2 regions of the Oceanobacillus sp. B139/18 genome follow, and region 2 is predicted to be linked to the other one. Evidence: predicted binding sites of a transcription regulator. Region 2 holds the regulator's gene; the other holds the start of a gene.
What was found. Region 2 encodes CtsR, which represses protease genes until heat stress. Its sites were predicted from a motif close to ATGGTCAATAAAGGTCAAACA; they were not measured.
Positions count from the first base shown of each region.

Region 1: the regulator CtsR is predicted to act here: its motif matches at 3,874-3,894, upstream of ACZSMY_RS07500 (ATP-dependent Clp protease ATP-binding subunit).

Region 1 covers NZ_JBVFXI010000002.1:8,673-23,904, reverse strand. Annotated here, with positions in the region: gene ACZSMY_RS07520 (amino acid ABC transporter permease) at 1-333, shown strand, start outside; gene ACZSMY_RS07515 (YfkD family protein) at 506-1,300, shown strand; gene ACZSMY_RS07510 (Na+/H+ antiporter family protein) at 1,429-2,736, shown strand; gene pdaA (delta-lactam-biosynthetic de-N-acetylase) at 2,797-3,579, shown strand; gene ACZSMY_RS07500 (ATP-dependent Clp protease ATP-binding subunit) at 3,979-6,123, shown strand; gene ACZSMY_RS07495 (response regulator) at 7,258-8,244, shown strand; gene ACZSMY_RS07490 (ATP-binding protein) at 8,278-11,307, shown strand; gene ACZSMY_RS07485 (response regulator) at 11,753-12,751, shown strand; gene ACZSMY_RS07480 (hybrid sensor histidine kinase/response regulator) at 12,780-15,232, shown strand, end outside.
Region 2 covers NZ_JBVFXI010000008.1:340-15,571, forward strand. Annotated here, with positions in the region: gene ACZSMY_RS19410 (MgtC/SapB family protein) at 368-1,060, shown strand; gene ACZSMY_RS19415 (CtsR family transcriptional regulator) at 1,243-1,710, shown strand; gene ACZSMY_RS19420 (UvrB/UvrC motif-containing protein) at 1,735-2,295, shown strand; gene ACZSMY_RS19425 (protein arginine kinase) at 2,292-3,356, shown strand; gene clpC (ATP-dependent protease ATP-binding subunit ClpC) at 3,370-5,802, shown strand; gene radA (DNA repair protein RadA) at 6,015-7,388, shown strand; gene ACZSMY_RS19440 (PIN/TRAM domain-containing protein) at 7,489-8,586, shown strand; gene gltX (glutamate--tRNA ligase) at 8,780-10,249, shown strand; T-box leader at 10,331-10,548, shown strand; gene cysE (serine O-acetyltransferase) at 10,683-11,339, shown strand; gene cysS (cysteine--tRNA ligase) at 11,320-12,726, shown strand; gene ACZSMY_RS19460 (Mini-ribonuclease 3) at 12,726-13,130, shown strand; gene rlmB (23S rRNA (guanosine(2251)-2'-O)-methyltransferase RlmB) at 13,132-13,884, shown strand; gene ACZSMY_RS19470 (NYN domain-containing protein) at 13,885-14,391, shown strand; gene sigH (RNA polymerase sporulation sigma factor SigH) at 14,719-15,232, shown strand, end outside.

The DNA of each region.
Region 1 (15,232 bases), on a different contig from region 2:
GCATTAAATAGTGTGGAAAAAGGACAATGGGAGTCTTCACGGGCGTTGAATATGTCTTATTGGCTGACACTGCGTAAGATTATACTGCCCCAGGCTACACGAATTGCCATTCCGCCTTTAACAAACGTTTTTATGGATATTGTGAAGGCGACGTCTTTGACAGCAGTGATTACAGTGCCTGAGTTATTTCAAAAAGCGCAAATTGTCGCTGGAAGAGAATTTGATGCAATGACCATGTACGTGCTGGTGGCGCTTATTTATTGGCCGGTATGTATTTTAATCGGCATGCTGCAGGATCGTTTAGAGAAAAAATATAGTGTATTTGTAAAATAAGTGTATTGCATGAAATAACAGAATCTAACAAAAGGTAAAAAAGAGACATTCCGGTGTCTCTTTTTTTACATTGCTCCGCTTGCTTTATAATTTCCAAAAAGTCTCAAGGCTTCTCGTGTATAGTTTCCCTCCTTTCAGAAAAAATAAAACAAAAAGAAAGGAAGGTACGGGAATGAAAAAATGCAATCGTGCTTATTTTTTTACACTTCTTTTATGTTTAACCTGGCTTTTGATGCCGATCAGCAGCTTTGCTGAAGAAATAAAAGAAGGATTGAATATACCCAGCCATGTATTGGATATCTCAAAAGAAAACACATTTCCGAATTCAACAGAAGACCAGGAGATTATTGAACCAAGCAAGTTAACGAAAGAGTTGATCGAAGACGTCGGCATTCCAATCGAAAATCCGGAGCTGATTAAGATTTTGAATGAAAGCAGTATCAAACCATCTCCTATAGCAATTGGATATCGCGGTATGGTTTATCTGGGAAGGTGGCCAATCAATTATCAATCTGCGGAATCAAATATTAATTGGGAATACCAGCATATCAATAAAAATGAAATGAATAATGTCGGCGGTGAGAAAGCCCAGGAGATGAGCTATTATCAGCAGGAAGAAAAAGAAATAAATGGCGCCCTGACCAGTAAAATAAGTAATCCGGAACAAATAAAAACGATGATGCTGTTAAAAGCCAGCGAAAATACAAAGCTTCCTCTTTCGTATCAGGCCGTTATCGGTCATAATACAAAATTAACTAATTCGTATAATATCCCAATGGAAAAGTATGGAATACTGGATGCTTATGCGCCGGCCGTTAATGAGAAAGGGCAGGTGACATTCGGGGAAGTATATATTGAATTAAAAGGATCCAATAAAACCATTCAAATTAAGAATGTAACTAAGCAAGGAATAGGAGCTTGGATCCCTGTACAGGATTATTTATCTTTCTCCTTTAAAGTGAAATAAACGTCAAAGGATTGTCGAAAAGACAGTCCTTTTTACATATTCAGCAAAAATATATTGCAATTTAATCTTTATTGCTTTATTATGGTAAAGTATTAAAGAGAAATGTGATGATTATTGGGGGAAGAAAAATGGAATGGGTTGTTCTTTCAGCAGTCCTATTAATGACTGTTTTATGTTTATTAAAGGTTAATGTTATTTTATCTATTTTAATTTCAACAATTGCTGCCGGGTTAATGTCCGGGTTAGGATTTGCAGATTCTGTTGAATTGCTGGTAGCTGGTATGGGGAACTCTGCAAATACAGCATTAAGCTATATATTGTTAGGAGCTTTTGCAGTGGCTATCAGTTATACAGGGATTACAAAAATTTTAGTGAATTTTATTATTCGTGTATTAACAGGGAAGAAAACAATGATGCTCTTTGCATTAGCTGGTGTTGCGTGTTTATCACAAAATGCGGTGCCGGTTCATATCGCTTTTATTCCTATATTGATTCCTCCCCTGTTAAAAGTATTTGATCAAATGCGGATGGATCGCCGGGCTGTAGCATTGGCTCTGACATTTGGTTTGAAAGCACCTTATGTGATGATTCCGGCCGGTTTTGGTTTACTTTTCCAAAGATTGATTTTGGATGGCCTAAACTCCAATGGGGGAGAAATTACTTTATATGAAGTAACCTTATCTATGCTTATTCCCGGTTCTGGAATGATTGTTGGACTTTTAATCGGTATTCTATTTACTTATAGAAAAGATAAAGCATCTAAAGATTCAATGAAGGAAGAAAAAATAAAAACAGAAGATCTGGTCGAAGAAATCACTTTCGGCAAACAGCATGTAATGACGATTATTGCTATTATATCGGCACTTATCGTTCAAATTATAACGCAAGATTTGATTCTGGGAGCATTGACGGGGATTATTGCTATGTTCGTTCTGGTAGCATTGCCATTTAAAAAACTGGATTCTGTGATGGCAGGAGGAATCTCCATGATGGGGATGATTTCTTTTATCATTTTTGCAGCTGCCGGTTTTGCAAATGTTTTACAGGAAACAGGAGCTGTATCGGAATTAGTGGAGGTATCTGTTTCTGCATTAGGAAATAATAAGCCGTTAATTGCATTTGTTCTGTTACTGCTGGGTCTGGTTATTACGATTGGTATCGGGACATCATTCGGAACAATCCCGATTGTTGCTGCTCTATTTGTTCCTATCTGTTTGGCAACTGGCTTTTCGCCTTTAGCAACAGCAGCTTTAGTCGGTACAGCCGGAGCATTGGGAGATGCCGGTTCGCCAGCTTCAGACAGTACGCTTGGACCAACTTCCGGACTCAATGCGGACGGAAAACATGACCATATTTGGGATACATGCGTGCCAACCTTCATCCATTATAATATTCCCTTATTTATTTTCGGATGGATTGCTGCAATGGTTCTTTAAAAAGTGAATAAAATGAAGTTATAAAGGAAAAGGTAAGAGAAAAAAGTAGGTGAACTTGAAATGAAAAGAACAATCACTTTGCTGCTTTCACTTGCCTTTTTCTTATGCGTATTTCCAATGAATACCGGCTACGCATACGGATGGGGATATCAAAAGAACTCCAATCATACACCGCCTCAAATTGGCTCTTATCAGGAGGTATTGGATAAATACAATGCTTTTTATGTGGACGATTCCGGTGATAAAAACCTTTATCTGACATTTGATAATGGCTATGAGCAAGGGTTTACGCCGGAAATATTAGATGTATTAAAGCAGGAAGAGGTTCCTGCCGCTTTTTTTGTGACAGGGCATTATGTAGAGAGTGAGCCTGAACTGGTCAAAAGGATGGTCGATGAAGGACATATTATTGGCAACCATTCCTATCACCATCCGGACTTTACCGTGATGGATAAGGAAGCCATTAACAAAGAACTGCAGGATTTAGAGCAGGCCGTTGCAGAGGTCAGTGATCAGGATGAATTAATTTATGTCAGGCCGCCCCGGGGAACCTTTAGTACAGATACATTAAAATGGTCAACAGAGCTAGGGCTTGTCCATGTATTTTGGTCATTAGCCTTTAAAGATTGGGAAACCAACTCACAAAAAGGTGCAGATTATGCTTACGATGAAATTATGAAGCAGATACATCCAGGAGCCATTATCTTACTTCACGCAGTTTCCAGTGATAATGCAACCGCTTTGGAAAAAGTCATTCAGGATTTAAAGAAAGAAGGGTACCAATTTAAAAGTTTAGACGATTTATGGCTAAGCAAGCAATTGCCAAAACAGTTTCCTTATTAAGTTGAACTGTCCTTATATAGAAGAAACGGATGAAAGTCAGAAGAAACAATTCTGATAAACCGTTACGCTTCTAAAAGGACAGTTTTTTTGATATACTTCAAAAACAAATCATCCTTATGGAAAAGAAAAAGTCTTCTTTTTATAAGAAATTTGTGTGTGTTGACCTCTTTGGCCAAAAATCAGACGAATATATAAGCTGTTAAATCTCTTGCGGGCTAAGGGGTTAGCCTATATGTAAACTAGCATAAAAGATAAAGGTCAAAAAAAAGTAAAAAAATTTGACTAAAACACTTGAAAGTCAAAGAAGGTCAGAGTATAATGTAAATATAGTCAAAGATAGTCAAAGTCAAAACAACGAATAAATAGGCTATCTGACTAAGTTATAAGGAGGAATGAGAAATGAAATGTCAAAACTGTGGACAAAATGAGGCAACGATTAATGCACAAATGCAAATGAATGGACAGCGTATGGAAGTGCATCTTTGCCATGAATGTTTACAAGAAATACAAGGAAATATGATGAACAGCGACTTTTTCTCTAATTCTCCATTTGGCAATATGGATCAATCATTTGCCAACAACTTTTTCCAAGGAAATCAGCAAAGTGGTGCAAACGCACGCACGAGAACACAACAAAAATCAAACAATGGAAATGGCTTGATTGATCAGTTAGCAAAAAATATTACTGATCAAGCACGAGCAGGAAAGATTGATCCTGTCATTGGCAGAGATAAAGAAATTAAACGAGTTATCGAAACAATAAATAGAAGAAATAAAAACAATCCGGTATTAATCGGTGAACCAGGTGTTGGTAAAACAGCGATAGCAGAGGGACTGGCTGTAAATATTGTAGAAGGAAATGTTCCTGCTAAATTAATGAACAAGGAAATCTACTTGCTGGATGTCGCTTCTTTAGTCGCAAACACTGGTATCCGCGGTCAATTTGAAGAGCGGATGAATAAATTGATTGCTGAGCTGCAAGAGCGTAACGACGTGATTGTATTTATCGATGAAATCCATTTGCTTGTTGGAGCAGGTACTGCAGAAAGCTCACAAATGGATGCAGGCAATATCTTGAAGCCAGCTCTTGCACGCGGTGACCTGCAAGTAATTGGCGCAACAACATTGAAAGAATATCGCCAGATTGAAAAGGATGCGGCGCTGGAAAGACGTCTGCAGCCGATTATCGTAAAAGAACCATCCTTAGAGGATGCAGTGAAAATATTAAAAGGTATCAAGGACCGTTATGAAAAATTCCATGAAGTCCGCTATTCTGATGAAGTCGTTGAAGCATTTGTCGGTTTATCCAACCGGTATATCCAAGACCGCTTCCTGCCGGATAAAGCAATTGACTTAATGGATGAGGTCGGTTCCAGATTAAATCTTGCTAACGCTCAGAAAGATTCTGATTCCTTGCAAGAGCGCTTAGATGAAGTAGTGAAACAAAAACAGGAAGCAGCCGAAAAAGAAGAATATGAGCGTGCTGCAAATCTCCGTTATCAAGAAATCCAATTACAAAAACAATTGGAAAAAGTTGAAGACGGCGAGAAAACACTGGATGTAGACGTTTCTGATATTCAATTAATTGTAGAAGAAAAAACAGGTATACCTGTAACGAAAATGCAAAAAGATGAAAAAGAAAAAATGAAAAACTTAGCTGACGATCTTCGTTCCAAAGTTATCGGACAGGAAGAAGCAGTAGAGAAAGTTGCGAAATCCATCCGCCGCAGCCGTGCCGGATTAAAAGCAAAAGAGCGTCCAATCGGTTCCTTCCTATTTGTCGGTCCTACCGGTGTTGGTAAGACAGAGTTGACGAAGGTACTGGCTGAGCAAATGTTTGGTACGAGAGATGCGCTGGTTCGTCTGGATATGAGTGAGTATATGGAAAAACACGCGGTGTCTAAAATTATCGGTTCACCGCCAGGATATGTCGGTCATGAAGAAGCTGGACAGCTGACCGAACGCATCCGCAGAAACCCATATTCTATTCTGTTGCTGGACGAAATTGAAAAAGCACATCCAGATGTGCAAAATACGTTCCTGCAAATCATGGAGGACGGTCATTTAACCGATTCTCACGGCAGAAGAGTAAGCTTTAAGGATACGGTTATCATTATGACAAGTAATGCTGGAACTGGTGAGAAAAAAGTAAGTGTCGGGTTTAATGCGAAAACACATGAATCTGTTGCGACAATGGAAAACTTAAGCACCTATTTCAAACCTGAATTCTTGAACCGTTTCGATGCGATTGTAAACTTCAATGAATTAAAAGAAAAAGATTTACTGCAAATTGTAGACCTTATGCTGCATGATTTAGAAGCAACCATGAAGGAAAATAAAATTACCATCACTATCTCTGATGCAGCAAAAGAACGTCTTGTTCAATTAGGATATGATGCACGCTTTGGCGCACGTCCATTACGTCGTGTTATCCAGGATAAAGTAGAGGATCAATTAACAGATTTGATTCTTGAAGGAGAAGATATAACAGACATTCATGTGGATGTTGAAGACGAAGAAATTGTTGTTTCCAATGCATCTTAATATAAGGTGAAATGGTATTAGGCATATCAAATAAAATAAAGCATAAAATAGATCAGCTGACTCATTGATTGCGTTAGCTGGTCTTTTTTTATGTATAACTCACTTTCCCACCTAAGAATACATATATATCTTGCTATTTCAGGGTGAACATGTTCTCCAGTAGCATGCTTGCTTTTGGCTACATATCCGGCCATTTTGGAATTGTTGATTGTGCATAGCTCCGCTCCGACCAACCACTCCGCTTTCCATAGGCACGGCTTCAGCTAACTTGAAAAGAAGACCGCTTTTCAAGTGAATCTTCAGCTCGCCCTGTTCCCATAGGAGTCTCCGTGGTTGGCCTCCGCTTAGTTAGGATTCTACAGCGAATATAAGAAATAACATCCTGTTGATTTGGATGAAATAGTATCTCTATCACTTGATGACACGATCATTACGTTATTTCAAATGGTTGGTTTAGCAGTTCGAATGATGACAGCATGAATAATTAACATCAAGAATAGCTTTCATGCACAAAAAGTAATCATTGCTGAACATTTTACCATGCACCATAAAAAATCTCTTCCATCTGAACTGTCTGAACAATCTTTTGTTTGTTCAGCTATTTCACGTATAGAACACCTTACTGGCGGAGGCGGACCGTTTTGACTCCTGAGGGATCAGCACCATCTGAAGATCCACTTTTGCCAAGCGATCTTCTTGGCAAAAGTTAGCTGAAGAGCGTGCCCCTAGGAAAGCAAAACGGTCCGCCGCAGCGGTATTTTACACTACACCTCTTATTACTTTATTAAGGGAGTTGCCAAAGAAAAAATCAACTCCTATTTCTACGGAAAGGAAGTTAACTTTTTAAGATGCGAAAGTTGAGTGTATAATATTTCGAGAAAAATTAACCTCCTGCTTTAAAGCTGACGATCCCGCTGTATAAAAGAATTAAAATGTGTAAGAAAGTAAGGTTTTTTTGTGCAATATATGGTATAAAAAGAATAAGGACCAGTTTTTGAAAATCAAAGCAATAGAATCGTTTATCACCAGATAGCATCTGTATAAAAAGCAAAAAGATGTTTTCAAACTCGCTTTAACCGCAATGGAAGTTTTTCTAATATTATGTATACGATAAAAACGGATGGAGATGAAAGCGTGAAGATTTGTATCATTGATGATGAACCATTGGCGTTGCAGTATTTGGATTTTCTCTTAAATAAAATAGCAGGAGTACAGGTTACCGGTAAATTTAACAATGCGACAGAGTTAATAAATCATGTTCAAACGGAGGATGTAGATGCCGTATTGATGGATATTCATATGCCTGATATACAAGGAATCGATTTAGCTGAACAGCTGTTAAATATCAAGCCCGTTCTAAATATTGCTTTTGTCACAGCCTATAATGAGTATGCAGTCAGAGCATTTGAACTGAATGCGTTAGATTATATTTTGAAGCCGGTACAGTTAGAAAGGCTGCAATTGACCATTGAACGCATCAAAGAGAAGGATGAAATATTACATAAAACCCCGCTAAAGGCAGCGTATCATATCAAAAACCTGGGTGCAGTTCGATTTTATAAGGAAGAGAGCCCGATAGAAGTAAAGTGGAGAACGTCGAAAGCAAAGGAGCTATTTTTTTATTTTCTTCAAAACCATAGAAATACCATTCGAAAGGAAGAATTGATAGATTTCATGTGGGCGCACCTCTCCTGGGAAAAGGCCAATTCACAATTGTATTCCACCGTGTATCAAATAAGAAAGGTAATTCAGCAAATGGGATTCCCGATTAAGATAGTCAGTCAGGAGGAATCTTATGAAATAACTTTAGGAGAAGAAGTGGTTATTCAATCTATTGGCTGGAAACAAGCAGCATGGAGAGCCTTGCAGGAGAATGATATATCAGTTAAAGCACATATGAAATTATTAGAAACATATCAAGGGGATTATCTGCAAGGGATAGAATCGGATTGGATTTTGGAAGAAAGAAAGGAGATAAGGAACATTTGGCTGCAGATCGTAGATAATCTGATAAAGGATACTCTTCAAAATAAGTCTCCTTCATCTCGTAATATTTCTCAAATAAGTGCACTGGTAAGCTTTGACGAAGAAGCTCGAATATTAGTAAATGAAAAACTATAGCATTAGAAAATGGAACTGGAAGAGTGGAGAAGAATGAAAAAAAATGCGATTCAGCTGACAGTTATTTTGCTTGTTTTTATGCTTTGTTTATCTGCTTTCCGTTTGATTTGGACGGGGCTTTTTCAAGAGGAGGTACAGCCCGATATTCAAAATGGGATGCTTGATATCCAAACTTGGGATCCGGGAGAGGAAGAAACACTGGTTTTAGATGGAGAGTGGGAGTTTTACCCTTCCCGCTTTATTATGGAGGAGAGCTCGGTGCAGGGGGAATCAGATATTATAGAAGTCCCCAGAGGATGGAATGATATACTAGGTTCTTCCTATGGATATGGCAGCTACCGACTGCAAATAAAAGTGGATCGTGATGCAGAACAAAATTATGGATTATACATACCAAGTATTCGCAGTTCATCGGAGATCTATGTTAACGGAAGGAAACTGGCATCATCGGGGGAGATAGCTGCAGAAGAAGAACAATATACTGCAAAAAATTTACCGCAGAGAGTCGTTTTTACAGCAGATGAAGAAGGTATTATCGATATCGTTATTCAAGCAGCCAACTATAAAGATATCAGAAGCAGCGGTATTATTCGTTCTGTGAGATTTGGGACAGAGCAGGCTATCTCAAGCGGAACGCAGCTGTCCAGTTATTTTCAAATCAGCATCATTGTTATCTTTTTAATTCATGCAGTATATACCTTCATTTTATATCTGATAAGAAATCGAGATAAGTATCTATTGTATTTTTCTATGTTGATGTTCTGCATGATTATGACATCTCTTTTAAGTAATGGAGATAAACTGATTCACCAGTTTTTCAATATACCTTATGATTTCGATTTTCGCATAGCGAATACCTTGCTTCTGCTGGGGTGTTATGCTTTGCTGCAATGTACCAATCATCTGGAGCTGCCATATTGGAAAAGGATATTTCCTTTTTATAAATGGAGTATATTTACCATGATGGGAATAACCTTATTTTTATCCATACCGCAGATTCTATTTTTATTTCCTGTTTATTATCTATTTGCTTTTATAGTTATTATCGTTACATTTTGCTCTATAGTCCGGCTGTATAGACAGAATCCTGCAACGAATATGTTCCTTGTACTTAGTTTTTTTGCTGTCGTTCATCATTATATATGGGATTTAACATGGAGGGAACAAAGTGTTTATTTAACGTTTTATCCATTTGATCTGATTGTTGCGGTCGTATGCTATATCATTGTCTGGTTTAAAGGGTATTTTCAAATGCATGAAGAAACAAAAGAATTGGCGTCCAGCTTACAGCGGATGAATCAAGAAAAAGATCAATTTCTGGCGAATACTTCTCATGAGTTCCGCAATCCTTTAAATAGTATCATGCTGCTTTCTAAGGCTGTCATGGATAGGGAAAAAGCAGTATTGTCAACGCGGAGTGTAAGTGAACTTCATACGGTATTGAACGTCGGAAAGCGAATGAACCTTTTATTAACAGATTTGCTGGAAGCGAGGAATTTAAATCGTACGAAACCGCGGTTGAACAAGCAGGCAGTTGCCCTGGAGCCTATTGCAACCGGCGTCCTGGACTTATTACAGCTTTCATCAGATATGAAGCAGCTGCAAATGGTCAATAAGATACCTAAGGAATTTCCAGCAGTTTATGCGGACGAAAATCGCGTAACGCAGATTTTATTTAATTTAGCAGGAAACGCTGTTAAATATACGAGTCAGGGAGAAGTCATTATATCCGCAGCAAAAAAAGAAAAGTATGCGGAAATCCATGTGACGGATACAGGTATTGGAATCAATGAAGAAATGCGAAAACGGTTGTTTCTTCCTTATGAACAGGATAATGCAACAAGTGGAATGCAGGAGGGCGGATTCGGGCTGGGATTAAGTATTACGAAACAGCTGGTTGAGCTTCATGGAGGAAGTATTTGGGTCTCCTCGAAAGAAGGGGAGGGAACAACTTTTACGTTTACTTTAGAATTAGCCTCTCCGCAATCAGCTGTACAGCTATCTAATCAGACGAAACAAACGGATGTCAAGTATCCGGAAAAGGCAGATGCTGAATTAACACGATTACATGACGGTCAGACTCCGGCAGTTTTACTGGTTGATGATAACCCGGCGAGTTTATTAGCATTAAACTCCATTTTATCAGAAGATGCATACGATACGATGACGGTGACCAGTGCGAAGCAAGCGCTCGAAGAACTGAAGAAGCGGGACTGGGACTTAGTCATTTCCGATATTATGATGCCGGAAATATCAGGCTATAAATTTACCGGCATGATTAGAGAACGTTATACCCTGACAGAACTCCCTGTCCTGCTGCTGACCGGAGGAAATACTGATATTCAGGCGGCCTTCTTGGCCGGAGCAAATGATTATATTACCAAACCTGTGGAGCCAGTCGAGCTGAAAGCCCGGATGGACTCTTTAATCACAATGAAGCGTGTTGCTGAGCAGCAATTACAATTAGAAACCGCATGGCTGCAGGCTCAGATACAGCCGCATTTCTTGTTTAATACACTGAATTCGATTATGGCCTTGAGTGAGTGGGATGTAGAGGCAATGCGCAAGCTTCTCGATGAACTCAGCAATTTCTTGAGAAGTAAATTTCGGTTTCAGCAAATGAAGGATCTGATACCTTTAGAAGAAGAATTAAACATTGTTCGTTCTTATCTATTTATTGAGCAAGTCCGTTTTGGAGAAGCTTTGCAGGTAAAATGGAAGCTGGATGAACAGGAGGGAGTCAATGTACCTTTTCTATCCATCCAGCCATTAGTGGAGAATGCGGTTCAGCACGGAATTAGAAACAGACAGGGAAAAGGAACGGTGACCATAAGCTTTCAAAAAGATCCTGCCCGCTCCAAAGCAGTGATTACCGTAACAGATGACGGGGCAGGAATAGATGAAGCAGACATTCCTAACATTTTAAAAGGAGAATCGGATAGCGAATCAGGAGTAGGTGTATTAAACGTAGAAAAAAGATTGCATCAGCATTACGGGAAAGGATTAACCATTATCAGTTCTTTGAATAAGGGAACGAGCGTATCCTTTGAAATAGATATATAATATATTCAGTGTGGGGTATTCTGCCGCCTTCATTGAAATAGAAGTACCTGATAAGTAAGGTAATAGTAAAAAAGAGCTTCATTCGTCCGGAAAGAAAAGTATTCCTGTCGGATGAAGCTTTATTTACTCATCCTATCGTATGTTCGGATTTTGAAAAGTGGAAACAGCAATAAATAATTATTTATTCCATTTAATACCGGTATAAAACTTCTATAAAAAGCAAATTTATATCGCGTAATAGGATATTATTGAAATAACAGAAAATTTCATAATCATATTTTGAAAGCTGAAGCAGGGGAAAGACAACTGGAAGTATGGATGATAACGCAGGCGTTTGTATAGAATTTGTATAGAAAAAAATCAGATAGCTACTATTTATCATCATGTATCCTTGAATATATATATGCTAGAAATACTAAAAGATAAATAATCAGGGGGAGATTCTATGCTTCAAATTGCTATTATTGATGACGAACCTTTGGCATTACAATATTTGGATTTACTGTTGCGTAAAATAGAAGGAGTGCATGTTTCAGGGAAATATATGAATCCAGAAGACTTGATTCAACATATTCAGACTGAACAAATAGACGCTGTATTTATAGATATACATATGCCTGCTATGAAAGGCACAGACTTAGCGGAACAGCTATTAAACATCAATCCTTCCTTACATATTGGTTTTGTTACGGCATATGATAATTATGCGATTAAAGCTTTTGAACTAAATGCAGTAGACTACATATTAAAGCCTGTAAAACAGGAACGTTTAGCTATAACTGTACAGCGGATAATTGAAAGAAAGATGACAGATCAGGATAAAGCAGTTGAAAACCGGACGACCGTCCTTAGGGATTTAGGAGCTTTGCAAATATACCAAGGGAATAAGCGGATTGATATAAAATGGAGAACGTCCAAAGCAAAAGAATTATTTGCTTATTTTATTCATCATCATGAAGATACTATCCGGAAAAGTGAATTGATTGATTTGCTGTGGAGTAACCTTCCCTGGGAGAAAGCGAATGCTCAGTTGTATACAACGGTATATCAGATTAGAAAGGTCATGCAGCAAATAGACGCACCTATTAAAATTATCAGTCAAAAAGAATTTTATCAAATTGATATCGATTATGATGTACAGATTCAGTCGCGAGAATTTAAGCTTGCAGCGTATGATTTATTAAAAAAAGAGAACATAAATACCGAGCAGTACTTCAAAGTACTGGACGCGTATCAAGACGAGTATTTAGCCGGCCTTGATTACCTTTGGGCTGTTAGCGAGAGAAAAATACTGAGAGATTTATGGCTGGAGCTTATCATTCGATTGTCAGCATATCTGCATCGTTATGAGAAATCGTCCTCCTACAATATTTCAAAATTAAAAGGTTTAACCGATTTTGATGCGGAAGCGGCAGAGATTGTAAAAGAAAAATCATGGATTTAGAGATATCCATGAAAAAGAGTTGATATAAATGAAGCGGGATACTATCCGATCGGGAATTTTTGTGATTCTCTGTATAATCAGTTTGTCAGTTTTGCGTCTAATTTGGGCAGGGTTATTTCAAGAAAATATAACTCCCGATATTCAAGAAGGAAAGCTTGATTTAAGCTCATGGGAAGTAGAAGAAGGGCAATCGATGCTGTTGGACGGGGAGTGGGAGTTTTATCCCTCGCATTTTTTGATGCAGGATGATGTCTTCTCTGCTGAAGTGCCGGAAACAATTCAAGTGCCCCACGGCTGGAAGAATAATCTGGGCTCTCCTTTTGGTTATGGGACTTATAGGCTGCAGGTAAGGGTACAGCCGGAGGATGACCGGAATTTTAAATTATACATACCAAACATCCGTACATCATCGGAAATCTATGTGAATGGACAGATAGTAGCGGAGACGGGTCGGTTGGCGGAAACAGAAGCTGCGTATGTTGCGGATATTATGCCTAAAACAGTGACTTTTTCAGCGGATGAAAATGGAAATATAGATCTTGTCATTCAGGCTGCCAATTTTATCGACAGCAGAGATGGCGGTATTTATCTCTCGCTTCGGTTTGGGACAGATGAAACGATTACGAGAGAAGTACAGCTCACAAACTATTCACAAGTTGTCATTGCAGCTATTCTGTTCATGCATACGGTATACACCTTGATTATTTATTTTATTGGGGGAAGAGATAGAAAAGTACTTTCTTTCTCGTTGCTGGCCTTTAGTTTATTTTCAGGTTTTTTGTTTTATACTGGTGAAAAATTGCTGCAGCAATTTTTTAATTTGAATTATGAATTAGAATTTTGGATGATCCATACGGTGTATTTAATCATTTTTTATGCATTGGTTCAATGTACCGATCATCAAAAGCTGCCTTATTGGAATAAAATCTTTCCATTTTTTCAATGGGGGATGGCAGTATTAGCTGTGGTCACTATCTTTTTGCCTATGCCGCAAATTTTAGCGCTTCGCCCCATATATAATATATTTGCTTTTTTTACTGTAGTTGTTACCAGCACTTCGATTATTCTGATGTTTAAGAATAATCCAAAGGCGAAAAATCTTATGCTCCTTGGGTTTATTGCAATTTCCAACCATGGGATATGGAATTATATATGGTCAGGAAAAAGTATTTATTTGACTTTTTATCCGTTTGATATGTTAATGGCAGTAACCTGCTATACGATTGTCTGGTTTCAGAGATATTTTCAAAAGCATAAGGAGACAAAAGATTTAGCGGAGAGATTGAAAAAAGTGAATGAGGAAAAAGATCAATTTCTGGCAAATACATCTCATGAATTCCGTAATCCTTTAAATAGTATATTATTGCTTTCCAAGGCGGTGCGGGACAGGGAAGAAACAAATTTGTCCAAACAGAGCATGACGGAATTGAATACCGTCTTGAACGTAGGGCAGCAAATGAATCTGCTGCTGGCAGATTTATTGGAAACTAGAAACTTACAGGTTAATAAACCAAGTTTAAATCGACAGGTGATTGCATTGAATCCGATTATCACAGGGATTATTGATGCATTGCGTTTTTCATCCGATTTAAAGAATGTGCCCATCGTCAATCTGATTTCTAAAGACTTTCCTCCGGTATATGCAGATGAAAATAGGGTGAAACAAATTTTGTTTAATCTGATAGGAAATGCTATTAAATTTACCCATCAAGGTTCAATCACAGTTTCTGCTTCTATCAAAGAATATGACGCAGAAATTCAAGTAACAGATACAGGCATCGGAATCAGCGAGGAGATTCAAAAGCGCATTTTTCAGCCTTATGAACAGGGGCACCCGGAAAATAAAATGTCAGAAGGCGGTTTTGGATTAGGATTAAATATTACGAAACAGTTAGTAGAACTTCATGGCGGGAAAATCCAAGTTTCTTCTAAAAAAGGAGAAAAGACAACCTTTACATTCACGTTAGCACTGGCAAGGAAAGAAGCGGCAGCATTGGCCTTTGAAAGCACAGTAGAAAAGCCGGTGCCGAAAGAAGATAAGAAACAAACAGTACAGCCAAACAAAAAGAATGCTCAGATGCCATCTGTCCTGGTTGTCGATGATAATCCGTCAAGTTTGTTGGCTTTAAAGGCGATTATTCCCGATGATGCATATCAGCCGGTATTTGTTTCCTGCGCTAAACAGGCTGTGGAAAAAATGAAAAAGCGGGAGTGGGATCTCGTTATTTCAGATGTAATGATGCCGGAAATATCAGGATATGAGCTTACCAGAATAATTCGGGAACGCTTTTCTCTGACAGAATTGCCTGTCCTGCTGCTTACCGGAGGAACAACGGATATACAGGCAGCTTTTTTAGCCGGGGCAAATGATTATATCACCAAGCCTGTCGAACCGGTTGAACTGAAAGCACGTATGGATTCTTTGGTAACATTGAAGCGTGTTGCCGAGAAGCAGGTACAGATGGAGACCTCTTGGCTGCA
Region 2 (15,232 bases):
GTGGCAAATGAAGTGTATTTTTTTGTCTTCACTCTATCTATGATTGAAAACAAGAGGACGTGCCACACTTAGTATAGAGTCAAAAAATGTTTCATTGCTGATACGGCTCGTCTAATGGGTTTTTGCTTGTTTATCTTTAAATATCCTTTCTTTGGTATTTATTTCTGGAAGATAAATCAATTTACTGCTAAAGTAAAAATACACTTATTGCAATGAATACTTCTATTTAAATAGTTTAAAATTAATTTTCATGATAGTTGGTATGGAAAGACCCCCGCTGAATAAAGTTTTATTTTATAAAATGAAATGATAGCCTATACATATAAATAAACTGTAAAATATATAAAACAATAAGGGGGTGCAGGGAATGGAGTTAGAACAATTTATCGGTGATGATTTCGGAGTTATCGTGTTACGTTTGTTTATTGCTTTGCTGTTATCCGGTTTAATTGGTTTTGAGAGAGAAATTAATAATCATTCAGCCGGGTTTCGTACGCATATACTGGTAGGAGTAGGCTCTTGTTTGATGATGATTTTATCGATTTTTGGTTTTATTACATTTATGAATCAATACGATAACATTCAATTTGACCCTGCTCGTATCCCTTCTTATGTAATTAGCGGTATCGGTTTTCTTGGGGCTGGTACCATTATTGTATATGGAGGAACCATCAAAGGATTAACAACAGCTGCTTCTATATGGGCTGTAGCAGGAATAGGATTAGTGATTGGAGCCGGCATGTATAGTGTTGCTATTGTAACGACACTTATTATCCTTATCAGTTTAATATTTTTTAACCGGATGGAGCATTTTTTCCCTCGGTTTACAACCAGTAATTTTATTGAATTGATTGCTTCAGAGGAATTTGAAATACATGAAGCTGTAAAATCAGTGGAAAAGAACGGTTTTACGATAAAGCAGGTTGAGATAAAGCTGTTAGAAGGTAACAGGCGCAGAATTCATATATGGACAAATATGAAAAAGGATAATAAGTTAATTTATTTATTTGATGAAATATCGAAGCTTCCGGGAGTGGTTAATATAACAAAGCGAAATTAAAACATAAATATTTTCATAGATTTTTATAATTATGTTTTGTTTTTTGGCCTGTTTGTCCAAAATAGAAATATCATCCATTTGCAACTGTGGCAATTTCTTATTATAATAAAACCATAGTCAAAGTTAGTCAAAGTCAAAAGGAATAATTTATCAAATAAATTATTTGATTTGAGGTGCGAAGGATGAGTAACATTTCAGATATCATTGAACAATATTTGAAAAAAGTATTACAGTCAGAAGAACAACAAGCGATTGAGATTAAAAGGAGTGAAATTGCAGATCAGTTTCAATGTGTACCTTCTCAAATAAATTATGTTATTAATACGCGTTTTACCATTGAGAAAGGGTATATCGTAGAAAGTAAACGCGGCGGTGGCGGCTATATTCGTATTATGCGCATACGGCATCAGGATAAATCGGAATTGATTGATGAGATTATTTATTTAATCGGTGATTCGATTCCGCAGCGTGCTGCTATAGATATTTTAGATCGGCTTTTAGAGGAGGAGCTGATTACAGCACGTGAAGCAAAGTTGATATTGGCAAGTATTGATCGAACAACGTTAGCTTTTCAATTGCCGCTAAGAGATGAATTGCGTGCACGTATTCTTAAATCTGCATTAACTGCACTCAAGTATCTGAACGATTAATTACCTGAAGGGGGGAGGAATCGTATGGAATGCCAAGAATGCCATGAAAGAAAGGCTACCCTGCATTTTAAGCACATTATAAACGGTCAGGAGACGAAAGTGAGCCTTTGTGAAGTATGTGCAAAGAAAAAAGGTTATTTGACCTATCCGGAGGAAGGATTCTCATTAAATGACCTTTTATCTGGGCTTTTTCAAAAAGATGGAATACCTTTGAACGCTGCAGGGACAGCAAATTCCAATCAGCCTAAACAGCCGCAGGAGCTGAAATGTTCTTCTTGCGGGAGAACTTTTAGTGAATTTAAAAAAGCAGGGAAATTTGGATGTGCAAATTGTTATGCGTCCTTTGACTCCAAGGTAGAGCCTATTTTACGGCGTGTGCATGCTGGGAATACCAAACATACTGGCAGGATTCCAAAGCGTGCCGGGAAGTATATTCAGCAAAAGCAATTAATATCCTCCCACAAAGAGGAATTAAAACAGCTGATTGAAGATGAAGAATTTGAAAAAGCAGCAGTTCTGCGCGATAAAATCAGAGAGCTGGAAAAAGCGAATCATCAAGATAAGGAAGCGGGTGATAACACGTGACATTAGAATCATTTATCAATGAAGCGATTAGCCCGTGGATGCTGGAGGACGGTCCGGATAAAGACATTGTAATGAGCAGCCGTGTCCGTCTGGCCCGCAACTTTGCGGATAAATTGTACCCGACATCCGGTAATAAGGAAGCGTTGGAAGAGGTACTGCAATTTATAAAGAAAAATTATATAAAGGAAGAGGATACGGAGCAGGATTCACTAACTTTTATACCAATGAAGCAATTAAATATGATTGAAAAACTTGTTCTGGTGGAAAAACACTTAATAAGTCCACATTTAATCAAACATAGTGATTATGCTGCAGTGTTATTATCCGAACAGGAGCAGACCTCCATTATGGTAAATGAAGAGGATCATTTGCGTATTCAGGTGTATTATCCTGGACTTCAGCTGAAAAAAGCTTTAGAGGAAGCGTACTACTTAGATGATTGGCTGGAGGAAGAAGCCGACTATGCATTTGATGAAACAAAAGGTTATCTGACCAGCTGCCCTACCAATATTGGAACAGGCATGCGGGCTTCGATTATGATGCATTTGCCTGCGCTTGTACTGACAAAGCAAATCAACCGGCTTATTCCTGCAATTAATCAATTGGGACTGGTTGTCAGAGGGATATATGGTGAAGGCAGTGAGGCAAGAGGGAATATTTTTCAAATATCGAATCAGATTACACTGGGCAAGTCCGAAGAGGATATTGTGGAAGACCTGGAGAGTATTGTTAATCAGCTTGTGGAGCACGAACGGATGGCGCGGCAGTATATTTACGAGCAATCTGAGATTAGCTTGGAGGATCGTGTCTTCCGTTCCTATGGCACGTTAAAAAATAGCAGAATCATTGATTCGAAGGAGGCTGCTACCTGTATTTCTAATTTGCGTTTGGGAATTGATTTAGGCATAATAGAAAACATTTCCGAGAATATATTAAATGAACTGATGGTTTTAACACAGCCTGGATTCTTGCAGCACTATGCGAATAAAGCACTTCGTTCAGATGAACGTGATATCCGCAGGGCTTCAATTATTCGTGAAAGATTAAATTTGAAAAAATAGGAGGAAAAAACATATGATGTTTGGTCGCTTTACAGAGAGGGCACAAAAGGTATTGGCATTATCTCAAGATGAGGCCGTACGATTAGGCCATAATAATATTGGAACAGAACATATTCTTCTTGGTTTAGTACGTGAAGGAGAAGGCATAGCTGCCAAGGCATTGCAATCTCTTGGGTTGGAAGTAGCTAAAATTCAAGAAGAAGTGGAAAAGCTCATTGGTGTCGGCAAGCAGCCTTCTCAATCGATTCATTATACGCCCAGAGCAAAAAAGGTTGTTGAATTATCTCAGGACGAAGCAAGAAAACTGGGCCACTCCTATGTGGGAACAGAGCATATTCTTTTAGGTTTAATCCGTGAAGGAGAAGGTGTTGCTGCCCGTGTTTTAAATAATCTTGGTGTGAGCTTAAATAAGGCCCGTCAGCAAGTTCTTCAACTGTTAGGTAGCAATGAGTCTCAGACAGGCCGTCAGGGACGTGCAGGACAGCAAACAAACGCAAGCACCCCTACGTTAGATTCTTTAGCCCGCGATTTAACAGTCAGTGCGAAAGAAGGAAAAATTGATCCTGTTATAGGACGCTCTAAGGAAATTGAACGTGTAATCCAAGTATTGAGCCGCCGCACCAAAAACAACCCTGTGTTGATTGGGGAGCCTGGTGTCGGAAAGACAGCTGTTGCAGAAGGACTGGCACAGCAAATCATTGATAATGAAGTACCGGAAACACTACGTGACAAACGTGTGATGACGTTAGATATGGGTACTGTGGTTGCAGGTACAAAATATCGCGGTGAGTTTGAGGACCGTTTGAAAAAAGTAATGGAAGAAATCCGTCAATCCGGCAATGTTATTTTATTTATCGATGAACTCCATACGCTGATCGGAGCCGGGGGAGCAGAAGGTGCAATCGATGCATCAAACATTCTAAAACCGTCGCTTGCCCGCGGTGAACTGCAATGTATCGGCGCAACGACATTAGATGAATACCGGAAATATATTGAAAAGGATGCTGCGTTAGAGCGTCGTTTCCAGCCAATTCAGGTAGATGAGCCGACCTTGGATGAAACCATTCAAATCTTGAAAGGTTTAAGAGACCGCTACGAAGCTCATCACCGTGTGACTATTACAGATGAAGCGATTGAAGCAGCAGCATCTCTGTCGGATCGATATATCACAGATCGTTTTCTGCCGGATAAGGCAATTGATTTAATCGATGAGGCTGGCTCTAAAGTACGTTTAAATTCTTACACGGTTCCGCCAAATTTAAAAGAATTAGAACAAAAGCTGGAAGAAGTAAGGAAAGAAAAAGACGCTGCTGTCCAAAGTCAGGAATTTGAAAAAGCAGCATCCTTGCGGGACTCTGAACAGCGTTACCGTGAAAAGCTTGAGAAAACAAAGGATGAATGGAAGGAAAAACAAGGACAGACCGATTCGGAAGTAACGATGGAAGATATCGCTGCAGTGGTATCTATCTGGACAGGGGTTCCTGTTGCAAAACTGACGAAAGATGAAAGTGACCGCCTGCTGAACATGGAAGAGATTCTTCATGATCGCGTTATTGGTCAATCGGAAGCAGTGAATGCTGTAGCTAAAGCAATCCGCCGTGCCCGTGCCGGGTTAAAAGATCCTAAACGTCCAATTGGTTCCTTTATATTCCTGGGGCCGACAGGTATCGGAAAAACAGAGCTTGCCCGCGCCCTTGCTGAAGTCATGTTTGCGGACGAGGATGCGATGATCCGAATCGATATGTCAGAGTATATGGAAAGGCATGCGACGTCCCGTTTAGTTGGTTCGCCTCCAGGCTATGTTGGCTATGAAGAGGGCGGTCAATTAACCGAACGTGTTCGCCGTAAACCATATTCTGTTGTGCTGTTGGATGAAGTAGAAAAAGCACATCCAGAAGTCTTTAATATCCTCTTGCAGGTTCTTGAAGATGGCCGGTTAACAGATTCAAAGGGGAGAGTAGTTGATTTCCGCAATACGGTTATTATCATGACCTCTAATGTTGGAGCAAGTGAATTAAGACGTAATAAATATGTCGGCTTTACACTAGACAATGATGAGAAGAGAGAGCATGAAGATATGAAGTCGAAGGTGATGGACGAATTGAAAAAAGCATTCCGTCCTGAATTCCTAAATCGTATTGATGAGACCATTGTGTTCCACTCCCTGGAGAGAAAACACATGAAAGATATTGCATCATTAATGCTTAAACAGCTGCAAAAACGCCTGGAAGAGCAAGAGCTGACCCTTTCCCTTACAGATAAGGCAATTGAAAAAATTGCTAATGAAGGCTTTGATCCAGAATATGGTGCCCGTCCGCTGAGACGCTCTATTCAAAGTAATATCGAGAATTTATTATCAGAAGAGTTGTTAAAGGGAACCATTCAAAAGGAACAAAAGGTGAAAATAGGGTTGAACAGCAAAGGGGAATTTATTGTCCTTTCTTAAACAGGATGTAAGGTACAGAAAGCTAGAAGAACACGGTTCTTCTAGCTTTCTCCATTTCTCAAAAAATGCTTGTGGCATAAGTATGGAAGATTCTTTGTGAATTTGATGCTTTTCTGTAACCTATGAAAACCAGAAATAGTCTATAATAATAAATAAGGGTGGTTCAAGAGAAGACGCTAGGCTTGAATCTCACTTGAAGGAGGTTAGAAACGTTGGCAAAAAGGAAAACAAAATTTGTCTGTCAGGAATGTGGATATGAATCGGCTAAGTGGATGGGGAAATGTCCAGCTTGCCATCAATGGAATACGATGGTTGAAGAAATTGAAGCTGCTTCTGTAAAAGGCAGGACAGGATACACGTCTGGTGCAGCCTCCTCACAAAAACCCGAAAAGATTACCTCCATCGAATCAAAGAAGGAACCCCGCATTACGACGAAGATGCGGGAATTTAACCGTGTATTAGGCGGGGGAGTGGTATTAGGGTCACTGGTTTTAATTGGCGGAGATCCGGGTATTGGAAAATCAACACTCCTGTTGCAAATATCTGCACAGCTGGCAGAGAAGGCTTTACCGGTTCTCTACGTATCTGGTGAAGAATCCACAAGGCAAACCAAATTGCGTGCAGATCGTTTAGATATAAAAACGGATGAACTATATGTATTATCAGAAACGAATTTAATGGATATCAGCAGGCAGATAGAAGAAATCAATCCTTCCTTTGTCGTCGTCGATTCCATTCAAACCATTTTTAAAGAAGAGATAACCAGCGCGCCGGGGAGCGTGTCACAGGTCAGAGAATGTACAATGGAGCTTATGAAAATTGCGAAGACCAAAGGCATTCCTGTTTTTATTGTCGGGCACGTAACCAAAGAAGGTTCGATTGCGGGTCCGCGTTTACTGGAGCATATGGTGGATGCGGTATTGTATTTTGAAGGAGAACGTCATCACACCTATCGTATTTTAAGAGGTGTAAAAAATCGCTTTGGAAGTACGAATGAAATGGGGATTTTTGAGATGAAGGAGGAAGGATTACGTGAAGTAATGAATCCGTCTGAAATCTTTTTAGAAGAGAGATCCCAAGGAGCTGCCGGCTCGACCGTTGTAGCATCAATGGAAGGTACACGCCCTGTTTTAGTAGAGATTCAAGCGCTGATTTCTCCAACAAGCTTCGGGAACCCGCGCAGAACAGCCACGGGAGTAGACCATAATCGCGTGCCGCTTTTAATGGCTGTGCTGGAAAAACGCGTTGGACTGATGCTGCAAAACCAGGATGCTTATATCAAAGTAGCGGGCGGGGTCAAGCTGGATGAACCGGCGATTGACTTAGCGCTGGCGGTCAGTATTGCATCGAGTTTCCGCGATCACCCAACCAAACCAGAGGATATTTTTATCGGTGAGGTTGGGTTAACAGGAGAAATTCGCAGAGTATCCCGAATCGAACAACGGGTGCAGGAGGCTGCGAAACTGGGGTTTAAACGGGTAATCTGCCCGAAAAATAATTTAGACGGCTGGAATTATCCGGCTGGTATCGAAGTAATTGGTGTTTCCAATGTACAGGAAGCTTTAGAAATCGGATTACATCAATAGATTTTTTTGAGGATGAAAATTTAGAAGAATTCCGAGCAGATAAGCATATATTATATGTCATTTGGTAATACTACTAATACGAGTCAGGAGGTGAAAGGAATTGATGAAAAAAGTAGTACACTTATTTTTTATTATTTTAGGAGGTACCATGGGATATCTTTATATTCCAGAAATCGTCCAGCTGTTAAATGTTGCAGAATCAAGCTGGCTAACTTCATCTATCTTGGGAATGATTGTTGGAGCTATTATATTTTTTATCTTGTCTTATTTACTAGTAAACTATATTGTAAATTTCTTTCGTTGGGTGGAAGATGCACTGGTCAAATTACCAGCCATGGATTTATTTTTTGGCAGTATCGGGTTAATTGTCGGTCTAGTTATAGCTTACTTTGTTAATATGCCGTTTCAAGATATGAGTATTCGTATTTTCTCACAGGTCTTGCCGCTGTTCATTATGATTATACTTGGTTATTTAGGATTCCAGGTTGGCTTTCGCCGTCGTGAGGAATTTATGAATATACTCAAACCGGCGAAAAAGGACAAGCGCCGCAGCGGCGAGGAAGAGGACACAGATGCGGGTACGCAAAGCTTAAGCCCCAAAATTTTGGATACAAGTGTGATTATTGATGGGCGAATTGCTGATATTTGTCAGACTAACTTTTTAGAAGGAACCATTGTGATTCCGCAGTTTGTTCTTGGTGAATTACAGCATATTGCAGATTCATCGGACGCGCTGAAGCGAAACCGCGGCAGACGCGGTTTAGATATTTTGAACAGAATTCAGAAAGAGCTCGCTGTAAAAGTAGAAATTTATGAAGGCGATTTTGAGGATATTCCAGAAGTAGACAGCAAATTGATCAAATTGGCAAAAGTCATTGATGGCATTGTAGTTACGAACGATTTCAATTTAAATAAAGTATGTGACTTCCAGGGAGTGCCTGTTTTAAATATTAATGACCTGGCCAATGCAGTGAAGCCGGTCGTTCTTCCAGGGGAAGAACTGCATGTGCAGGTTATCAAAGACGGGAAAGAGCATAATCAAGGTGTTGCCTATTTAGATGACGGGACGATGATTGTAGTGGAAGAAGGCAGAGATTATATCGGCAAAAATATTGAGGTTGTTATTACGAGTGTTTTACAAACCTCTGCGGGACGGATGATCTTTGCAAAACCAAAATTACTTGAAAAAGCGTTGTAAAAAGGGTATAACTGATAAAGGATAAAAAAAGTGATAACATATATATGTTATCACTTTTCGTATAGAGCTTGTTTAGGAAGATAAGGGGAGGAATTCCTTTTATAAAAGATGTTTCAAAAGATTTCTATCAGATCTTTTGAACAGGTACAAGGCAGGCAGCGATGATATATAAACAATGAAGGAGGCATTTTAAATGAGTAAGGAAGTTCGCGTACGTTATGCACCTAGTCCAACGGGTCATTTACACATTGGTAACGCTCGTACAGCTTTATTTAATTATTTATATGCAAAACATTTTGATGGAAAATTCATTATCCGCACAGAAGACACAGATGATAAAAGAAACGTAGAGGGCGGCGAAGAGAGTCAATTAAAATATTTAAAATGGCTCGGCTTAGAATGGGATGAAGGTGCCGATATCGGCGGTAATTATGGTCCTTATCGCCAGACAGAGCGCTTAGATATCTATCAGAAGTTTGTAGATGAACTGCTTGAGCGTGATTTAGCTTATAAATGCTATATGACAGAGGACGAGTTAGAGGCAGAACGGGAAGCACAGCGTGCAAATGGACAAGTCCCTAAATACGCCGGGAAACATAGCAACTTAACAGAGGAAGAAATTCAGGGCTTTGAAGCAGAAGGCAGAACGCCAAGTATCCGTATTCGTGTTCCTGAAAATAAAACATACACGTTCCAAGACATTGTCCGCGGTGAAATCACGTTTGAGTCCAGTGATTTTGGCGACTGGGTCATTGTAAAGAAAAACGGAATTCCTACCTATAATTTCGCTGTGGCTATCGATGATCATTTGATGGAAATCACCGATGTATTGCGCGGGGAAGAGCATATTTCCAATACACCAAAGCAAATGATGATATATGATGCGTTTGGATGGACAGCACCGCGTTACGGGCATATGACGTTAATTCTGAATGAAGAGCGTAAAAAGCTGAGTAAACGTGATGAGCACATTCTGCAGTTTATTGAGCAATATCGTAATTTAGGCTATTTGCCGGAAGCGATGTTTAACTTCATCAGCTTGCTTGGATGGTCTCCAGTTGGCGAAGAAGAGATGTTTACACAGGATGAACTGATTACTATATTTGATCCAGAGCGTTTATCTACCTCTGCCGCTATTTTTGACCAGCATAAATTGAAATGGATGAACAATGAATATATTAAAAAAGCAGATTTAAGCCGTGTCATCGATCTAGCGTTACCGCATTTAATCAACGCGGGCAAGCTTCCAGAGAATATGGATGAGAAGACGCGTGTATGGGCGGAAAATGTAATTAGTCTATATCGTGAACAATTGCGCTACGGGGCAGAAATCGTTGAATTGACAGAGCTGTTCTTCCAGGAGGATATTACCTATGGTGAAGCAGAACGGGAAGTTTTAGGAGAAGAGCAGGTGCCTGAAGTATTGCAAGTGTTCACAGATAAATTAATTCATTTAGAGTCGTTTGATAAAGATTCGATTAAAGCGCAGTTTAAAGCAACCCAAAAAGAAACAGGACATCGCGGTAAAAAACTCTTTATGCCGATACGGGTTGCAACAACAGGACAAATGCACGGTCCAGAGCTTCCGTTTGCTATCGAATTGCTGGGGAAAGATGTTATCGTGAAGCGTCTTGATAAATTATTAAAGGAAATGGGAGCTTAATAGTTCACATTTCTTGTGTAATATAATATATTATCTTTATAAGTTTCGCCTATGTTATGATAGCTATGAAAATCAAATAAATTTAAATCGTTGAAGAGGTAAAGTAAAAATGAATTTCTTACACAGAGAGAGTCACAGTTGCTGCGAGTGACTTTAAGATTTCTTTTTGAAGTGCGCCTCAGAGTCTATTGTGGAACATAAAGTACATGGTAGCGGTTCTCTGCCGTTAACAGAGCAAAGGGGAGAAAGATATTTTTTTCTCTAAACAGAGTGGAACCGCGCTAAAAAGCGTCTCTGTGTTTTCAATAACACAGAGACGCTTTTTTTATATCTAATCAAAGAAAAGATGAATTCATTTTTACTTCATTAGGCAGTAATCGATTTTGCTAACTAATTTAAACAGAAGGGGCTGTATATAGTGGTCTTTCGGAAAATGAAGGAGGATATGGATGTTGTTTTTGAACAGGATCCAGCCGCCCGCACGTATTTTGAAGTTATGTTAACTTACTCTGGTGTACATGCGATTTGGGCGCATCGTATCGCACATTGGCTGTATAACAAAAATCTGAAATTCTTGGCTCGTTTTATTTCGCAATTCTCTCGTTTTATAACTGGTATTGAAATTCATCCTGGAGCCAAAATAGGAAGAAGATTGTTTATTGACCATGGCATGGGCGTGGTTATCGGGGAAACCTGTGAAATAGGTGATAACGTCACTATTTTCCAAGGAGTAACACTCGGCGGAACGGGAAAAGAACAAGGGAAACGGCATCCTACCATTGAAGACAATGCGATGGTTTCAACAGGGGCAAAGGTGCTTGGAGCCATTACGATTGGAGAAAACTCGAAAATCGGGGGCGGCTCAGTGGTATTAAAGAATGTTCCTGCTAACGCTACAGTCGTCGGTGTTCCTGGGCAGGTTGTTGTTCAAGATGGAATACGCCTGAACAGAGACCTGGATCATCAAAATATTCCAGATCCAGTTGCAGAAAAATGCAAAAGCCTGCAAGAGCAAATCGAGGAACTGAAAGCAGAAATGGAGCATTTAAAGAAAGGGAGAATGAACAACCATGACGATTCAAATATATAATACGCTAACGAGACAGAAGGAAGATTTCAAACCCATTGAGCCTGAGAAAGTGTCTATGTACGTATGCGGTCCGACGGTATATAACTATATCCATATCGGAAATGCACGTCCGGCAATTGTATTCGACACGGTTCGCAGGTATTTTGAATATCGGGGATATGAGGTCAACTATGTCCTCAACTTTACTGATGTAGACGATAAAATTATTAAAGCAGCCAAGGAAGCAGAAGAGGAAGTCGGTGCATTGGCTGACCGGTTTATCGATGCGTATTTAGAAGACGTGGGCGCATTAGGCGTCAAAAAAGCAACGAAAAATCCGCGTGTCATGGATTCGATGCAGGAAATTATAGCGTTTATCAAAGAATTGATAGACAAGGGCTATGCTTATGAAGCAGAAGGAGATGTTTATTTCAAACCGCGTTCCTTTAAAGGGTATGGAAAGCTTTCTCATCAGTCTATTGACGAATTACGTTCTGGTGCACGAATCCAAGTAGGGGAGAAAAAAGAGGATCCGCTGGATTTTGCTTTATGGAAAGAAGCAAAAGAGGGAGAAATTGCGTGGGAAGCGCCATGGGGCAAAGGACGTCCAGGCTGGCATATTGAATGCTCAGCAATGGCTAAGAAACATTTAGGAGATACCATTGATATCCATGCCGGGGGACAGGACTTAACTTTTCCGCATCATGAGAATGAGATTGCACAATCGGAAGCACATAATGATACCACCTTTGCGAACTACTGGATGCATAACGGCTATATTAATATCGATAATGAAAAAATGTCGAAGTCACTTGGTAATTTTGTGCTGGCACGTGATTTAATAAATATGCATGACCCGAAAGTGCTGCGTTTCTTTATGCTTTCTGTTCACTACCGCAATCCGATTAACTTTACAGAAGAGCTATTACAAAGCGCAAAAACAAGTTTGGAACGCATTGAAACAGCTTATCATAATTTAGGGCATCGACGCCAAACAAGCATGGATTTAAGAGGAGATAACAAGGAATGGATAGACCGTATTGAAGAGCGTACAAAACGGTTTGAAGCAGAGATGGACGATGACTTTAATACAGCTAATGCAATTTCTATTCTGTTTGATTTATCTAAAGAGGCGAATGTCTATGTCCAAGAGGAGCAAACGGCTAAAGAAGTCATTGATGCTTTCCGTGAAGCCCTTGCTTCGATGCTTGGAGTATTGGGAATTGACATTGAAAATGAACAGGAAGAATTACTGGATGAAACGATTGAAGCATTGATTGCAGAGCGGAATGAAGCCCGGAAAAATCGTGATTTTGCCCGTGCGGATGAAATACGCGATCAATTGAAACAGGAACAGATTATCTTAGAGGATACGCCACAAGGAGTAAGATGGAAAAGAGGTAAATAATGAAAGCCAGTGATGTCAGGCAAATGAAAAGTCTCGCTTTAGCCTATATCGGCGATGCGATTTATGAGGTGTATGTGCGCGAACAATTATTAGAGCGGGGAACCATTAAACCGAATCAACTACATCAGGCAGCGATTCGTTATGTATCCGGTAAGTCACAGGCAAAGGTTATCCTCCATTGGCTGGAACAGGATGCCTTTTTAACAGAAGAAGAGAGCAGAGTGGTCATCCGGGGGAGAAATGCAAAATCAGGCAGTATTCCTAAAAATATTAATGTACAGACGTATCGTTATAGTACAGCGTTTGAAGCGTTGATTGGCTATCACTATTTATTAAAAAATGAACAGAGACTGCAGGAATTGATGACGCAAGCAATGGATTTTCTAGAAGAAGGGAGTGCTTAAAATGACGCAGGAAAAGGAATGGATTATGGGCAAGAATCCCGTAATCGAAGCATTGAAATCTGGCCGTTCTGTTAATAAGGTTTGGATATCCGAACAATTGCAGGGAGCGGCTGCGCATAAAATACAGCAGCTTGCCCGTGAAGCAGGAGCAGTGGTTCAGAAGGCTCCGAGGTCGAAGCTGGATAAGATGCAGGAGGGGAATCATCAGGGAGTGATTGCTTCCGTTGCTTCTTATCCCTATGCCTCGCTGGAAGACCTTTTTGCCAAAGCGGAGGAAAGAGAGGAGGCTCCTTTCTTTATTTTGCTGGATGAATTAGAGGACCCGCATAATCTGGGATCTATTTTACGTACGGCGGATGCAACAGGGGCACATGGAGTAATTATCCCGAAGCATCGTTCCGTGGGTTTAACCGCAACGGTAGCGAAAACAGCAGCGGGAGCGTTAGAGCATATTCCTGTTGCCAGAGTGACCAATATAGCGAATACCATTGATGAACTTAAGGAAAGAAATGTATGGATTATTGGCACGGAAGCGGAAGCAGATGAAGATTACCGGCAGCTGGATGGAACGCTGCCTCTCGGATTAGTTATTGGAAATGAAGGAAAAGGAATGAGCCGCCTCGTGCGAAAGAAATGTGACTGGACGGTGAGCCTGCCGATGGTTGGACAAGTATCCTCCCTAAATGCCTCTGTTGCATGCAGTTTACTTCTTTATGAAGTGCTCAGAAAGCGTCTGCCGCTGGGGAGTGCTTAAATGGTTGTATTAATTGTAGATGGCTATAATATCATCGGTGCGTGGCCGGAGCTTGAGCAGCTGAAGGAAAAAGATATTGGACAGGCAAGAGACCGGCTTATTGAACTCCTTGCAGAGTATCAGGCATTTACCGGAGACCGCGTGATTGTCGTCTTTGATGCTTACTATGTTCGTGGAATTGAATCGAAAGAAGAAAAACATAAAGTGGAAGTAATCTACACAAAGGAAAAAGAAACTGCAGATGAATGTATCGAAAAGCTCGTGAAGACCGTAAAAAATATCCAAACGCAGGTGTATGTTGCCACGTCCGATTATGCAGAGCAGCGTACTATTTTCGGACAGGGTGCGCTGCGTAAGTCTGCAAGAGAGCTGCAGATTGAGATGGATGATATGAACCAGGAAATCCGTATAAATCTTGAGGTGCATCAAAAAGAAAAGCCTGCTGTTAAAATTCCGATAAACCAAGAGTTACGAAAACGGTTTGAAGAGATGCGCCGCGGGAAATAGAATAATACATGGAAAGTATAATAGACTGGAATGCCTCTCAGCCAGTTCATGAGAAGTGTTCCTGTCCATGTCGCTCCGAACAAACATGGCTTTGACGAAAAATATTTTTAGATAGGAAATAAAAATACAGCTTGAGAGCATGGCAGGTAAGCAGTTCACGTTTTTTTAGACACTCATTCATTAGGTGAAAAGTCTTAGTGATTTTCACGAAAACGACAAATTACGACTGCTTCTGTCATAAAAGGGTCGTTGACGATATTTCGGCTCGTCTAGTATAATAGTGCCTATCGTGGATATATTTGGAGATATCGATTTAGGAGGGGATTGTTGGTGAATGGTGGGCAAATCAATACACGCAGCAAGAAACTGGACAAGCTAGAAGATATTAATTTGCTGGAATTAATCGATCAAGGTGACAGTTATGCATTGGACCTCCTGATACATCGGTATTTAAATTTTGTACGGTTAAAAGCAAGAACCTACTTTTTGGTCGGCGCAGACAAAGAAGATATTATTCAAGAGGGAATGATTGGATTATATAAGGCTATCCGTGACTTTGATCTGGAGCAGCCAACTTCTTTTAAAGCATTTGCAGAATTATGCGTGACCAGACAAATTATTACGGCGATTAAAACAGCAACGAGGCAAAAACATCTCCCCTTAAATTCGTATGTCTCTTTAGATAAGCCAATCTATGAGGAAGAATCTGACCGGACATTGATGGATGTCATCTCCAGTCCAGAGGACAGCGACCCGGAGGAAACGCTTATTAATCGGGAAGCGTACGGAGCAATGGAATTTAAATTATCAGAATTGTTGAGCGGATTGGAAAAACAGGTGC